Regions from separate parts of the Photobacterium sanguinicancri genome, predicted to be linked through region 1. Evidence: predicted binding sites of a transcription regulator. Region 1 holds the regulator's gene; the other holds the start of a gene.
What was found. Region 1 encodes CRP, which controls carbon source genes, mostly activating them, when cyclic AMP is high. Its sites were predicted from a motif close to TGTGANNNNNNTCACA; they were not measured.

Region 1 (6,639 bases):
GTTGACCCAAGCCATGCAAAGCTTGAGTAGCGACCCGCAACAACTCAATCAACTGATGCTGTACCAAGACCCACAGGGCTTAACAGCCCACCGCCAAATCATTGCTCAGTGGCTCAAACAAAAAGACATCACGATTGACGCAGAGCGGATGCACTTCACCTCTGGCGGACAACATGCCGCCCAGCTCGCCCTTTCTGCTTTTTGTCACGGCGGTGATACCGTTTTAGTAGAATCCGTCTCGTACCCGGGATTTTTGAGCTTAGCTAAGCAACAGCAAGTGACGGTGAAGAGTGTTGAGATGGATGGCGAGGGATTAATACCCGCCAGTTTAGAGAAAGCGTGCCAGCTATATCAGCCACGTTTGATTTACTGTACTCCCACCATGCAAAACCCAACGACAGTAACGATGAGCGAACAGCGCCGCCGTGATATTTTGGCGGTATGCCAGCAGCATCAAGTGTTGATCATTGAAGATGACGTCAACGGCTTAATGCCCACTCGCCGTCCTAGCCCGCTAGTGAATCTCAATAGTGAGCAGGTGATCCACATCGGTGGGCTATCGAAGTGTCTCGCGCCTGGGCTACGCTTAGGCTATATCCAAGTCCCTACTCGCCATCAAAAACGGCTAAATACCGCACTGCATAATCACAGCTTAATGATCAGCCCACTGCTGAGTGCATTAGCGTGTAAATTGATCCAGCAAGGCGATGCGGATCGTATCTTGCAACAGATAAGACATGATATTGCAGCGCGACAGCGGCTAGTGACGCATTACTTGGCGGAATTTACTATCGCTCATGATAATGCCAGCTTCCATGTCTGGTTGACGCTGCCAGAACACTGGCGATTAAGTGATTTTGTTTCAGCGGCCGAAGATGCCAAGGTGACGGTGAAATCTGCAGAGCTATTTACCCCACCGGGTTGCACCACGCCCCCCGCGGTACGGCTCGCTATCAGTGCGCCAGTCAATCACCAACAATTAGAACAAGGATTACAGATCCTGAGTGATTTACTGCGTACGGATCCCATTTCAGACTTTCCACTATAAGGACACCATGATGACCGCAGCATTTACACCGGCAGTCGGGTTAGGTAATCCACATTTACAAACCTTATTGCCTCGATTTATTCGTCGCAAGCCGTTGTTTACGCCACATACTCAGAGGATCGAAACACCTGATGGTGACTTTCTCGATATTGCATGGACCGATGTTCCCAGCAATCATCAAAGAAAGAGTGAAACGAAAACCAAGCAGACACCATTGCCGATTATGATCCTGTTTCATGGTTTAGAAGGAAGTTTCAATAGCCCCTATGCCAATGGACTATTACATGCCGCTATGCAGCAAGGCTGGCTTGGAGTAATGATGCATTTCCGTGGCTGTAGCGGCGAGATGAATCGCCAAGCCCGCAGTTATCATTCAGGTGAAATCAGCGATGCGCGTTTTTTCATTCAATGGATCCGCCAGCAGTTTCCTGACTCGCCGTTATTTGCAGTCGGAGTATCGTTAGGGGGCAATATGCTGGTCAATTACCTTGCTGAGCATGGCGATGACAGTGAATTGTGTGCCGCCCAAGTCATTTCTCCCCCGCTAAATTTAAGCGCGTGTTCAGAACGTATCGAGCAGGGATTCTCTAAGGTTTATAAGCAATACTTGCTCAGCTCGATGAAAAAGAACATCAGCAAGAAAATGGCCCTGCTGCCTGACGCCTTACCATTAGATCAAACACGTATCGAAGCCATTAGCACTCTGCGCCAGTTTGATGATCTAGTGACAGCCCCTTTGCACGGCTATCAGGACGCCAATGACTATTATCAGCGCTGTAGCGGCTTACAACGTTTGCATCAGGTCAAAGTACCGCTGCGGGTCATTCATGCGAAGGACGACCCTTTCATGACGCATGATGTGATCCCCTCACAACCATTACCTGACCATATCGATTACCACCTCAGCCCTAACGGGGGGCATGTCGGCTTTTTAACGGGCTCATGGCGTAATCCTACATTTTGGTTAGAAACAACAGTACCCGCTTGGTTTGCACCTTTTGCTGGCGTAAATAAGCGCGAATAGCAAAAGCGGCTCTTGCCATTACTATCCTTAACCACTGATAATAATGTTATCAGTGGTTAATATACCCTCCCTAGCAGTAAGCGGTTGTTATGATTATTCCTTGGCAAGACATCGCCCCAGAAACACTCGACAACTTGATCGAGCACTTCGTGCTACGAGAAGGCACCGATTATGGTGAACACGAAAAAACGCTAGAACAAAAAGTCCAACATGTTCGCGGCCAATTGGCGAAAGGCGATGCCGTTGTCATGTTCTCAGAGTTGCATGAATCAGTGGACATTAAGCTTCGTCGAGATCTCAATTTCTAATACTCGCGGACGCTTACGCTTGATCTAATCGCAACATCCTGTTAATAACTCATCGTTAATCTTAACGACAGGGTTTGTCATGTCTGCAAAACATCCCATCATTGCAGTAACAGGGTCGTCCGGTGCGGGCACCTCGACCACTTCAGAAGCCTTCCGCAAAATGTTCAATATGATGAGCATCAACGCAGCATGGCTTGAAGGCGATAGTTTCCACCGATTTACCCGTCCTGAAATGGATGTTGAAATTCGTAAAGCCAAAGAACAAGGTCGTCATATCAGTTATTTCGGCCCACAAGCAAATGACTTTCCACAACTAGAGCAGTTCTTCTGCCAATATGGTGAAGACAGCACAGGTAAATTCCGCCGTTATCTCCACACCTTTGACGAAGCCGTCCCCTACAACCAAATGCCAGGTAGCTTCACCCCATGGCAAGAATTACCCGAAAATACCGACGTCTTGTTTTATGAAGGCTTGCACGGTGGGGTTGTCGATGGTGAAACCAATGTTGCACAGCATGTCGACTTACTGATTGGCATGGTGCCTATCGTCAACTTAGAGTGGATCCAAAAAATTGTGCGCGATACCCGCGATCGGGGCCATTCGCGCGAAGCCGTCATGGAATCTATCGTCCGTTCGATGGATGATTATCTTAATTACATCACGCCGCAATTTTCACGCACTCATATTAACTTTCAGCGAGTTCCTACGGTGGATACCTCGAACCCACTCAGCGCCAAAGGGATCCCAAGCTTGGATGAGAGTTTTGTCGTGATCCGCTTTCGTGGTATCAAAAATGTCGATTTCCCGTATTTACTGTCGATGATTCAGGGCTCTTTCATGTCACGCCATAACACCTTGGTTGTTCCCGGGGGAAAAATGAGCTTTGCAATGGAGTTGATTATGCGCCCGTTGATCCAACAACTGATTGATACCGGAAAAATTGGTTAACGCCTCGAATTTGGCTCCCACATTCAGCACCAACAAAAACGGAGACCGTAATGTCTCCGTTTTACGCGACTACGATAAGCTCATTTTACAATGGCTTTACGCAACAACCACCTCATACGAATGCGTTAGCTCAACGCCCTCGCCTAACATCAAACACACTGAGCAATATTTCTCGAGTGAATCAGCAACCATTTTCGCCACTAAGGCATCATCAAGATCATGACCTGTTACCACGAAGTGCAGATTCGCCGTTGTGAAAATGCGAGGGGCGGTTTCGCGACGAACAGAGGAAATTTGTGCTTCGCAGCCCGTGATTTTTTGATTGGCTGATTGGAGACCACTCACCACATCGACCGAGCTACACCCACCAGCAGCCATTAACACTAGCTCCATTGGACTGGGTGCTTTTTCACCACCATTACCGTCCATTACCACACTGTGACCGGAATTTGACTGGGCTAAAAATGTCATTCCTTCAACCCATTTCACACGTGATTGCATTGCTTTCTCCTTAGTGTTTTGGCGTCAATTCTGCATAATCTAACAACCGTGTGATCATGTGCACACTTATGAGTACAAAATGACGATTTCAGATAGATCAATATCAAGAAATGCCCACCGAAAAAAGTTAAACTCTCAATTAATTATTCAAGTGAGCTTGCAGCCCAGCGGCTGGCTTTATATTCTAGCCAGTGAACAATTCTATTGTTAAGCCCAAACTGAAATTATAGGGATGTCGTTGTTGGGCAACAAACGCAGAGGAAGTTAGTAATATGGTTCCAGGTAAACCTCAAACAGATCCAACACTAGAGTGGTTTCTTTCACATTGCCACATTCATAAGTACCCATCAAAAAGCACTTTGATTCATGCTGGTGAGAAAGCGGAAACGCTCTACTATATTGTAAAAGGCTCTGTTGCTGTTCTTATCAAGGATGAAGAAGGCAAAGAGATGATTCTTTCTTACCTAAACCAAGGTGACTTCATCGGCGAACTTGGTCTTTTCGAAGAAGGTCAAGAGCGTACAGCTTGGGTTCGTGCTAAAACACCTTGTGAAGTGGCTGAGATTTCATTTAAGAAATTCCGTCAACTAATCCAAGTAAACCCAGATATTTTGATGCGCCTATCTGCACAGATGGCGACTCGTCTTCAAGTAACAAGCCAAAAAGTGGGCGACCTTGCGTTCTTAGACGTAACAGGCCGTATTGCACAGACGCTACTAAACCTAGCAAAACAACCTGATGCAATGACTCACCCTGACGGCATGCAAATCAAAATTACTCGCCAAGAAATCGGTCAAATCGTGGGTTGTTCACGTGAAACCGTTGGTCGTATCTTGAAAATGCTTGAAGAGCAGAACCTAATTTCTGCACACGGTAAAACTATCGTGGTATACGGTACTCGTTAATCTTTTGATGACTCGATTACAGCTAATAAAAAAGCCGCTTTTGCGGCTTTTTTTGTACCTAAAATACCCAATACTCTCAGCGTATACTCAGTTATACATTTGCTAGCGCTGTCACTGATTATTCTCTTGCTAACTTCACCACCAGTGCTACATTATGCATAACAACTATCAGGCCGGTGATACTAAGAACCTCGCCTGACAATCGCCATCAGATGGCAAGTACTATGGGATTTACGATATGGATATCGAACGTTTTTCTCCGCACTGCGCAACTGCGACACCACCAACAGCGATAGCCCCACTACCAAGCACTGTTGAAATGACAGGTTTTAATGGTCAACGCCATTATCTTGAGCAGCATATCGCGCTGACGCAGATGCCACATCGCCAAAGTAATGTGCAGTGGTCCCCACCACTAGACAGCTTGCACTGATCCCACAATTACCTGTTATCAGCTCTACGGCGATTATTCTTATTGTCATGCTTTCTCAGTGCCATATTTTCTCGGCGCTATCTTTCCGAAGCGCTATCTTTCCTCAGCGCCATAGGAGCTGGGGATATCCTTAATCGCTATTTGTACTTTCAAATATCTTATCTGCAGATGCCGCTACAAACCCGGTATACAGCTCTCCATCACTTTTGGGGTAACGCTTGGCAAATTCATAGAAACCACCCGAGACCTGTTTTACGCCTTCTAAAAATGCCACTGGTACTTTATCGGCCATAGTGGAAGATTGCTCCAGCATCTCTTCGGGACTCCCCTTGACCGCCCCCCCTGACATATTGATAGCAAAGCCATTATGCTCCAGCAGATGATTCACCTCTGCGACTTCGGTAAATTGCTCAAGTTGATTAATACTGACCGTGAAATGATTAGCACCAAACCCATGCGCAGCTAACCAACCCGCGTATTCGCTTTCCGCGGCAAGCATTTCATAGGTTGCCAAATCAATATCCCACAAACGGCCGCCGTATAAAAAAGCGGGATCTTTCATCGCCATCTCTGGCACTTGTTTCACTAAGTCACGAACCGCTTGCTGCAACAGTGATGAACACTGCCCGACTAATAGTTCACTGATGAACACTTTTGGTGCGGCTGGATTAGGGTGCTCAAAGTGCTCGGCATACAGCTTTTTGCCCTCAAAATGGTAGGTGCCACAAGGCTGGTAGCCAATCGCAATAAATGGTGCTGCCAACACATCTAATCCTACCTTAGGCAGATTGAAGGTACGCAACGCAATATGATCATTCAATAAAGGCTCATCTTCCGTTAGCAAAGTATGCACTTGATCGGCTGATGGACACAGGCGCTGAATATAGTCTTGCCACAGATTGTCAAAAAGTTGCTCTACTCTTTCCATGTTGAGATGCTCCCCGTTAATTGATAGTTGTCACAATGCCCTGATCCGACCTAATCAGTATGGCACTTATTGGCTATTTATCTTGTTACTGAGTGGTAGCGTTACAGTGTGTGGTGGTATTCATAAAAATGGGCACCATTTGGTGCCCACTCGTACATTTATAGCGTAATGCCCGGTGATAACTGAGTGGGTAGCTCCGCTTGTTCACCTTCCATCGATGCCATAGGGTAAGCACAATAGTCAGCGGCATAGTAAGCACTTGGGCGTAAGTTACCGGATGCACCCGGCCCACCAAATGGCGCATCACCGCTCGCGCCCGTCAACTGGCGGTTACGGTTTACAATGCCGGCACGAATATGATCAATAAAATATTGCCATTCCGCATCGTCGGTTGAGATCAAGCCCGCCGATAACCCATAGCGGGTATTATTAGCCAAAGTAACCGCTTGAGCTAAATCGTCGTAGCGCACCACCTGTAGCAGCGGACCAAAGTATTCTTCATCAGGTAACTCAGCAATGGCGCTCACTTCAATGATTGCTGGT
Region 2 (6,639 bases), 1.0 Mb from region 1:
AATAAAACGATACAGTCCGAATTTAAAGCAGAGTACTTTAAAACAGGCTGAGGTAATGAACATGATCAGTGTTTTTGATATCTACAAAATCGGTGTGGGTCCTTCCAGTTCACACACTGTCGGTCCAATGAAAGCAGGCAAAGAGTTCATCGATGACTTGCGCTCAATGGGCAAATTACGTGATGTAACCAAAATTACCGTTGACGTTTATGGTTCTCTTTCTCTTACCGGTAAAGGTCACCACACAGATATCGCTATCATCATGGGTCTAGCTGGCAACAGTCCTGAGCATGTTGATATTGATAGCATTCCTGGTTTTATTTCTCGTGTTGAAGAAACAGAGCGCCTTCCTGTAGGTATGCACTGCCACACTGTCGACTTCCCTCGTGACGGTGGCATGAACTTCCACACTACTAACCTTCCTCTTCATGAAAATGGCATGTCAATTACTGCCTTTGTTAATGAAGAAGTTGCGTATACCAAAACATACTACTCTATCGGTGGTGGTTTCATTGTTGATGAAGAACACTTCGGCAAAGAATCAGAATCAACCGTTAAAGTACCTTACATGTTCACTAAAGCCGATGAGCTTTTAGAGCAATGTAATGAGCACGGTCTATCTATCAGCTCGCTAGTAATGGCGAACGAACGCGCAATGAACGCAGAAGACGAGATCAGCACTTACTTCGCTAATATCTGGAAAACCATGCGTGAGTGTATGGAACGCGGTATGAACGAAGAAGGTATCCTGCCTGGTCCACTACGTGTTCCTCGTCGTGCAGCAGCACTTCGTCAGCAACTAATGACGAACGAAAAGCTAAGCAATGACCCTATGACAGTTGTTGACTGGGTTAACATGTACGCTTTCGCTGTTAACGAAGAAAACGCAGCCGGTGGCCGTGTTGTTACAGCACCAACAAACGGCGCTTGTGGCATCATCCCTGCAGTATTAGCTTACTACGATAAGTTCATTCAATCTGTTGGCCCTAAAGATTACACGCGTTACTTCGCGGCATCTGGCGCTATCGGTGGTCTTTACAAGCGTAACGCTTCTATCTCTGGTGCTGAAGTTGGCTGTCAGGGTGAAGTGGGTGTTGCTTGTTCTATGGCAGCAGCAGGCCTTGCTGAGCTTATGGGTGGTAGCCCAGAGCAAGTATGTATGGCGGCTGAAATCGCAATGGAGCACAACCTAGGTCTAACATGTGACCCAGTTGCTGGCCAAGTACAAGTTCCTTGTATCGAGCGTAATGGTATTGCTGCTGTTAAAGCAATTAATGCAACACGCATGGCGCTTCGTCGTTCATCTGCTCCTCGCGTATCTCTTGATAAAGTTATCGAGACTATGCTGGAAACAGGTAAAGACATGAATGCTAAATACCGTGAGACATCTCAGGGTGGTCTAGCAATCAAGGTTATCTGTTAATAGGTCACCTATTAATTAAAAATCATAGCCTCTAAGGCTATGATTTTTAAAAATGAAAGGCTACAGAATCTAAGATTCGGTAGCCTTTTTTATTACCTCAATCTATATGATGCTTCCACCCCAACAGCAACTACGTAAGCTTGCCAGACGCCGCTAATAAGGCTTCGATATCTTCCGCGATGGCCTCGCCATTTTGTAGCGTGGTTAGCCATGAGATAGGTATTCCTTTCTCATCACCAAAGCCATAACAAGCTCCTGCAATTGCCCCTACCATCATTGCCCGACCACAACTATCACCTGAAGCTTTAATATTGTTAAGCACCGCTTCTGTATAGCTATCACTGTTTTTTAGTACCCATGCCGCCAACGGTAAGCTATCGCCTAAATGGCAGGCTTGATTAACTATCGTGAGTACATGATTTAAGTCGTTAACATCATCATTCAGTACCCTCACCTGCTCGATTTTTTCTTTTATTGCTTCCGGCGATTTAATCTTAAGTATATTCAAAACAGGATCAATACGACGAGAACGAAGTGCTTCATTCAAGGCACAAGCAAAGGCTTTTGCACACCTGATAGCCACATCATCTTGATGAGTGATACCCACAATCCTGTCGATTTCTTGTTCCAGCTTTTCTGATGGGTATTTTAAGGCGACTAAAGCAGGGATCGCACACAAGGCGGGGTTTTGATCATCGTCACTGCCTGAGTCTTCAGGCCAATCGTCAGGGTCTTGCGATGATAGAGATAAGACTAATGCTTTAGTCGGGCTATCCACATAACCAATGAATTCTCCCCCCGGACCAAAGCATTCTAAAATGTGCTGCTGGATCTGATGAGTACTAATTGCAGGGTTACTTAATAAGCGGACATATAATGCTAACCATTCACCGTAAATAGTCGATTGACCCGCAACGAGTTTATCGTGCGCATAGTAGCTATCAACCCCTTGGTAGTGTTCAGGGTTAGGCTCAATAAAAGGAAAATTAGGAAGAGATAAAAGCGATTTCACTCGCTCGGGGGAATAAATCCAATGGGTACCCATGCTCGCAGCATCTGCTATGAGTGCGCCCATAATCGCTGCATATCGCTGTGCCATGCTGATTTCCTTATAGTCTAGAATAACGATGCCGAAACACTACTATTCTAGACGATCAAAAAAACCTCGCCTAAGCGAGGTTTTTTCGTCAATCAGGTGGGATTAAGCTGCAGCTTTTAGCGGTGTCGCTTTAACTGCTTTTTTCTCACCGACTGGAAGGATTGTGCGGCCGTACTCATTATTTAGTACTTGTGCCATTGCAAAGTAAATTGCACTTGCACCACAGATAATACCTTCAAAACCAGCGATTGTGCCGATCAGTGCGCTACCTGTGAAATCACGAGCTGCAAGAAGGAAGAACAATACTGTTAATGAACCAAATACAAATTGCTTAGCACGTGGGTAGCATAGTGAACCGATAAACATGAAGCCAGTGAAAATGCCCCATAGTAGTAGGTACCAACCCATGAAAGGTGCAGGGCTTGCAGCTAGACCCATTTTTGGCATAACTAGAATACCAACAAGCGTTAACCAAAATAGACCGTAAGAAGTGAATGCTGTTGTACCAAACGTATCACCACGTTTGAAACACATCATGCCTACTAGCACTTGACCAAGACCGCCGTAGAAGATACCCATTGCTAGGATCATTGAATCAATAGGGAAGAAACCCGCGTTGTGGATGTTTAAAAGGATGGTAGTCATACCAAAGCCCATCAAACCTAAAGGCGCTGGGTTAGCTAGTTTTGTAGACATTGAGTTCCCCTACAGGAGTAGTTCAAAAAAAGTAATAAATATTAAAAAATGTGTGCATCTGTAATGCGCGGCGAATTCTAATGGATGATCACGGCAAGATCAATCCAATAAACGTTGAAAAATGCGGCAAAAAGAGAAAAACATTCAACTTTTTTGATTTAAGTAAATATAAAGAGCAATTAACGGCCACCAGCAAATGTTACCAAGTGTAAAAAACGTAATTTTATAGATAAATATGCACCTTTACACTGTGCTCTCTAACGTATCTAGAAATACCAACATCTTGCCACTCATTCAGTCAATACTGTATCTACTGCCGAATCCCAGCCATAAAAAAACCACCCGAAGGTGGTTTTAAACATGTAGAAACTAAAACTACATTTTGCAGATATTATTCAGCAAGCATGCGACGTGCAGCATCAACAACAACTTTGATTGAGCGAGTCTCTGTCGCTTTCAATGTTGCGTGATCTGGGATCTCTTTTTGCGTACGGTTGATGATAACACCCGCAACACAACCAGCACGTAAACCAGAACTTGCACACATAGTTAATAATGTTGCAGATTCCATTTCAAAGTTAAGCACGCCCATTTGCTGCCACTCATCCATAGAGCCTTGGAAACGACGAACAACACGGCCTGTGAATGTATCGTAGCGCTCTTGGCCTGGGTAGAAGGTGTCGCTAGAAGCGGTAACACCAGTGTGTACTGTTGCATTGTCTGCATCACATGCGGCTTTCATTGCTGTTGCAACATTAAAGTCTGCAACTGCTGGGAATTCCATAGGTGCAAAGTGAAGGCTAGCACCATCAAGACGAACTGAACCAGTCGTAACAATCATGTCACCAGGGTTGATGTGTGGCTGGATAGCGCCTGTTGTACCAACACGTAAGAAAGTACGCACACCAAGTTGCGCTAGCTCTTCAACAGCAATCGATGTAGATGGACCACCAATACCTGTCGAACAAATTACGACTGATTTGCCATCAAGTTTCGCGCGAAATACAGTGTACTCACGAGAGCTTGCTAGAAACTCAGGGTTATCCATTAGGTTTGCAATCTTTTCTACGCGAGCAGGATCACCAGGAATGATCGCTAATTCAGCACCGTTAAGATCCGCTTTGTTAACACCTAAATGGAAAACATTATTGTCAGACATATTGATATCCTTTTTCATCGTTATTGCGCTCTAGGTAAGGTAACCAGAGCACTTTAATCATAGGGTACGTTAAGAGTCATACTCAGCGAGTTTCACTCTCAAAAGCATGTTCTTACGATAGCCCATCAAATCACACTTTTTAGTGATAACAGTCACGTTAAGTGAAATCGCTTCGTTTTCATTTCTCACAATAAAGTGACGAAGATCACCTAAAATCGTTTGCGGATGGCAAAGATCACAAAAAAACCGCAGTTACATTTCTGTAATCTGCGGTTTATTTTAGTCAATCAATCACCAATAACGCTGATAATTTAACCAACAAATATCGATTGTTAGTGGCTTTATTTATCCGGATTAAAACGAAGTAACCTTAAAGCATTTAATGTCACGAGTGCTGTCGCGCCACTGTCCGCTAAAACAGCCACCCATAAACCTGTCATACCCAGCAAGGTCGTTACCAAGAAAACACCTTTCAACCCTAAGGCTAACACGATATTTTGGCGAATATTCGCTAAGGTTGCACGTGAAAGCATGATCATGTTCGGCAGTTCAGATACGCGGTTATGTGTTAACGCTGCATCTGCAGTTTCTAACGCCACGTCGGTACCACCGCCCATCGCAATACCAATAGAAGCCGTTTTCATTGCTGGTGCATCATTAATGCCATCACCCACCATGGCAACATTATGTATGTCGTTCATCTCGCGTACTGCAGACACTTTATCTGCTGGTAATAGACCCGCACGGAAGTCGATACCAATATCAGCAGCAATGGCACTTGCTGCTCGTTGGTTATCACCTGTTAACATCACAGCACCAACACCGATGCCTTTTAAGGCTTGAATTGCTTTGGCAGCATCTTCCCGTAAATTATCACGCCATGCGATAACACCAACAGGGACACCATCACGCATTGCAACCACCAGCGTTTTGCCTTGCGCTTCTAGTGCATCAACGGCCTGTTGCTGATCTGCATTAAGTAACACACTCTCAGGTAAGCGATCGGCAGCACACAATAAGATCGTCGTGCCATCGACTTCACCTTGAATCCCCTTGCCCACCAATGCTTCACGGTGTTTCGCTTCAGGAATAGCAATGCCCTTTTGCTCAGCGGCTTTGATTACCGCCATTGCGAGTGGATGAAGCGAGCCAGCTTCGATAGCCGCAGCTTGGCGTAATAATCTTGTTTCATCACCTTCCCAGCTCACCAAATCTGTCATCACTGGCTTACCTTCGGTTAATGTACCGGTTTTATCAAACGCGACCGTTTTAATATGTCCAAGCTGTTCAAGCGCTGCACCACCCTTGATTAATGCACCTCGTTTAGCTGCAGCGGCTAAGCCCGAAGTTATAGCAGCAGGCGTTGAAATAACCAGAGCACACGGACAAGCAATAAGCAGCAAGGTTAAGCCTTTATATAACCACTCATCCCATGACTGACCAAATAACATAGGTGGAATAACAATCACCAAGGCCGCAAGTATTATCATTGCTGGTGTATACCAACGGCTAAACTTATCAAGAAAACGCTCTAACGGTGCTTTACGAGATTCAGCATCTTCAATCAAATGAAGAATACGATCGATAGCATTGTCACCTTGTTCTGATTCAATGGTGACTTGAACAACCTTATCTGCAACCAATGAACCCGCCATGACTTTATCACCCGGTAGGCGCTCGACAGGAACAGACTCACCCGTTAATGCACTTTCATCAAAACTGGCCGCTATATCCAGCACAATACCATCAGCCGGTAAACGTGCACCTGGCGCTACTTCAATTACATCACCTTTCTTTAGGCTATCCACTGCAACTTTCGAACGCTCACCGTTAGGTTTTACAATCGTCGCTTCTTCAGGCACAAGATCCATTAGCGCTTTCACACCGCTTCGGGCACGAGAAGCAGCATAGCCTTCAAGCTGTTCACCTAATAAGAAGAGTAATAACACCATTGCAGCTTCAGCGGTTTCGCCCAAATAAAGCGCACCGAGTGCCGCAATAGACATCAAGGTTTCGATAGAGAATGGAGAACCTGTTTTCGCTAAGCTAATCGCCTTTTTCAGGATCGGGATTAATCCCAACATTGTGGTAATAGAAAAAGCAATCAAGCCATAAAATTCAGACTGACTATCGATCGCAAATGAAGCGGCCATCATTAATGCAATCGCAATCACTGGGAAATGTTGCTGAATAAAACTAGGCTGTTCCTCTTTGGCCGAGGATTTAGAACCGACTAAGCGAAAACCGACTTCTTTGGCTTTG

Region 2: the regulator CRP is predicted to act here: its motif matches at 4,519-4,534, upstream of udp (uridine phosphorylase).

What each region holds. Positions count from the first base shown of each region.
Region 1 covers NZ_AP024850.1:246,989-253,627, reverse strand. Annotated here, with positions in the region: gene OCU87_RS01180 (aminotransferase-like domain-containing protein) at 1-1,048, shown strand, start outside; gene OCU87_RS01175 (hydrolase) at 1,056-2,072, shown strand; gene OCU87_RS01170 (YheU family protein) at 2,162-2,380, shown strand; gene OCU87_RS01165 (phosphoribulokinase) at 2,460-3,329, shown strand; gene OCU87_RS01160 (OsmC family protein) at 3,426-3,830, opposite strand; gene crp (cAMP-activated global transcriptional regulator CRP) at 4,103-4,735, shown strand; gene OCU87_RS01150 (hypothetical protein) at 4,974-5,168, shown strand; gene OCU87_RS01145 (DUF1338 domain-containing protein) at 5,299-6,096, opposite strand; gene astD (succinylglutamate-semialdehyde dehydrogenase) at 6,255-6,639, opposite strand, start outside.
Region 2 covers NZ_AP024850.1:1,263,876-1,270,514, reverse strand. Annotated here, with positions in the region: gene OCU87_RS06170 (L-serine ammonia-lyase) at 62-1,423, shown strand; gene OCU87_RS06165 (ADP-ribosylglycohydrolase family protein) at 1,554-2,522, opposite strand; gene OCU87_RS06160 (acetate uptake transporter) at 2,625-3,218, opposite strand; gene udp (uridine phosphorylase) at 3,610-4,377, opposite strand; gene OCU87_RS06150 (zinc/cadmium/mercury/lead-transporting ATPase) at 4,719-6,639, opposite strand, start outside.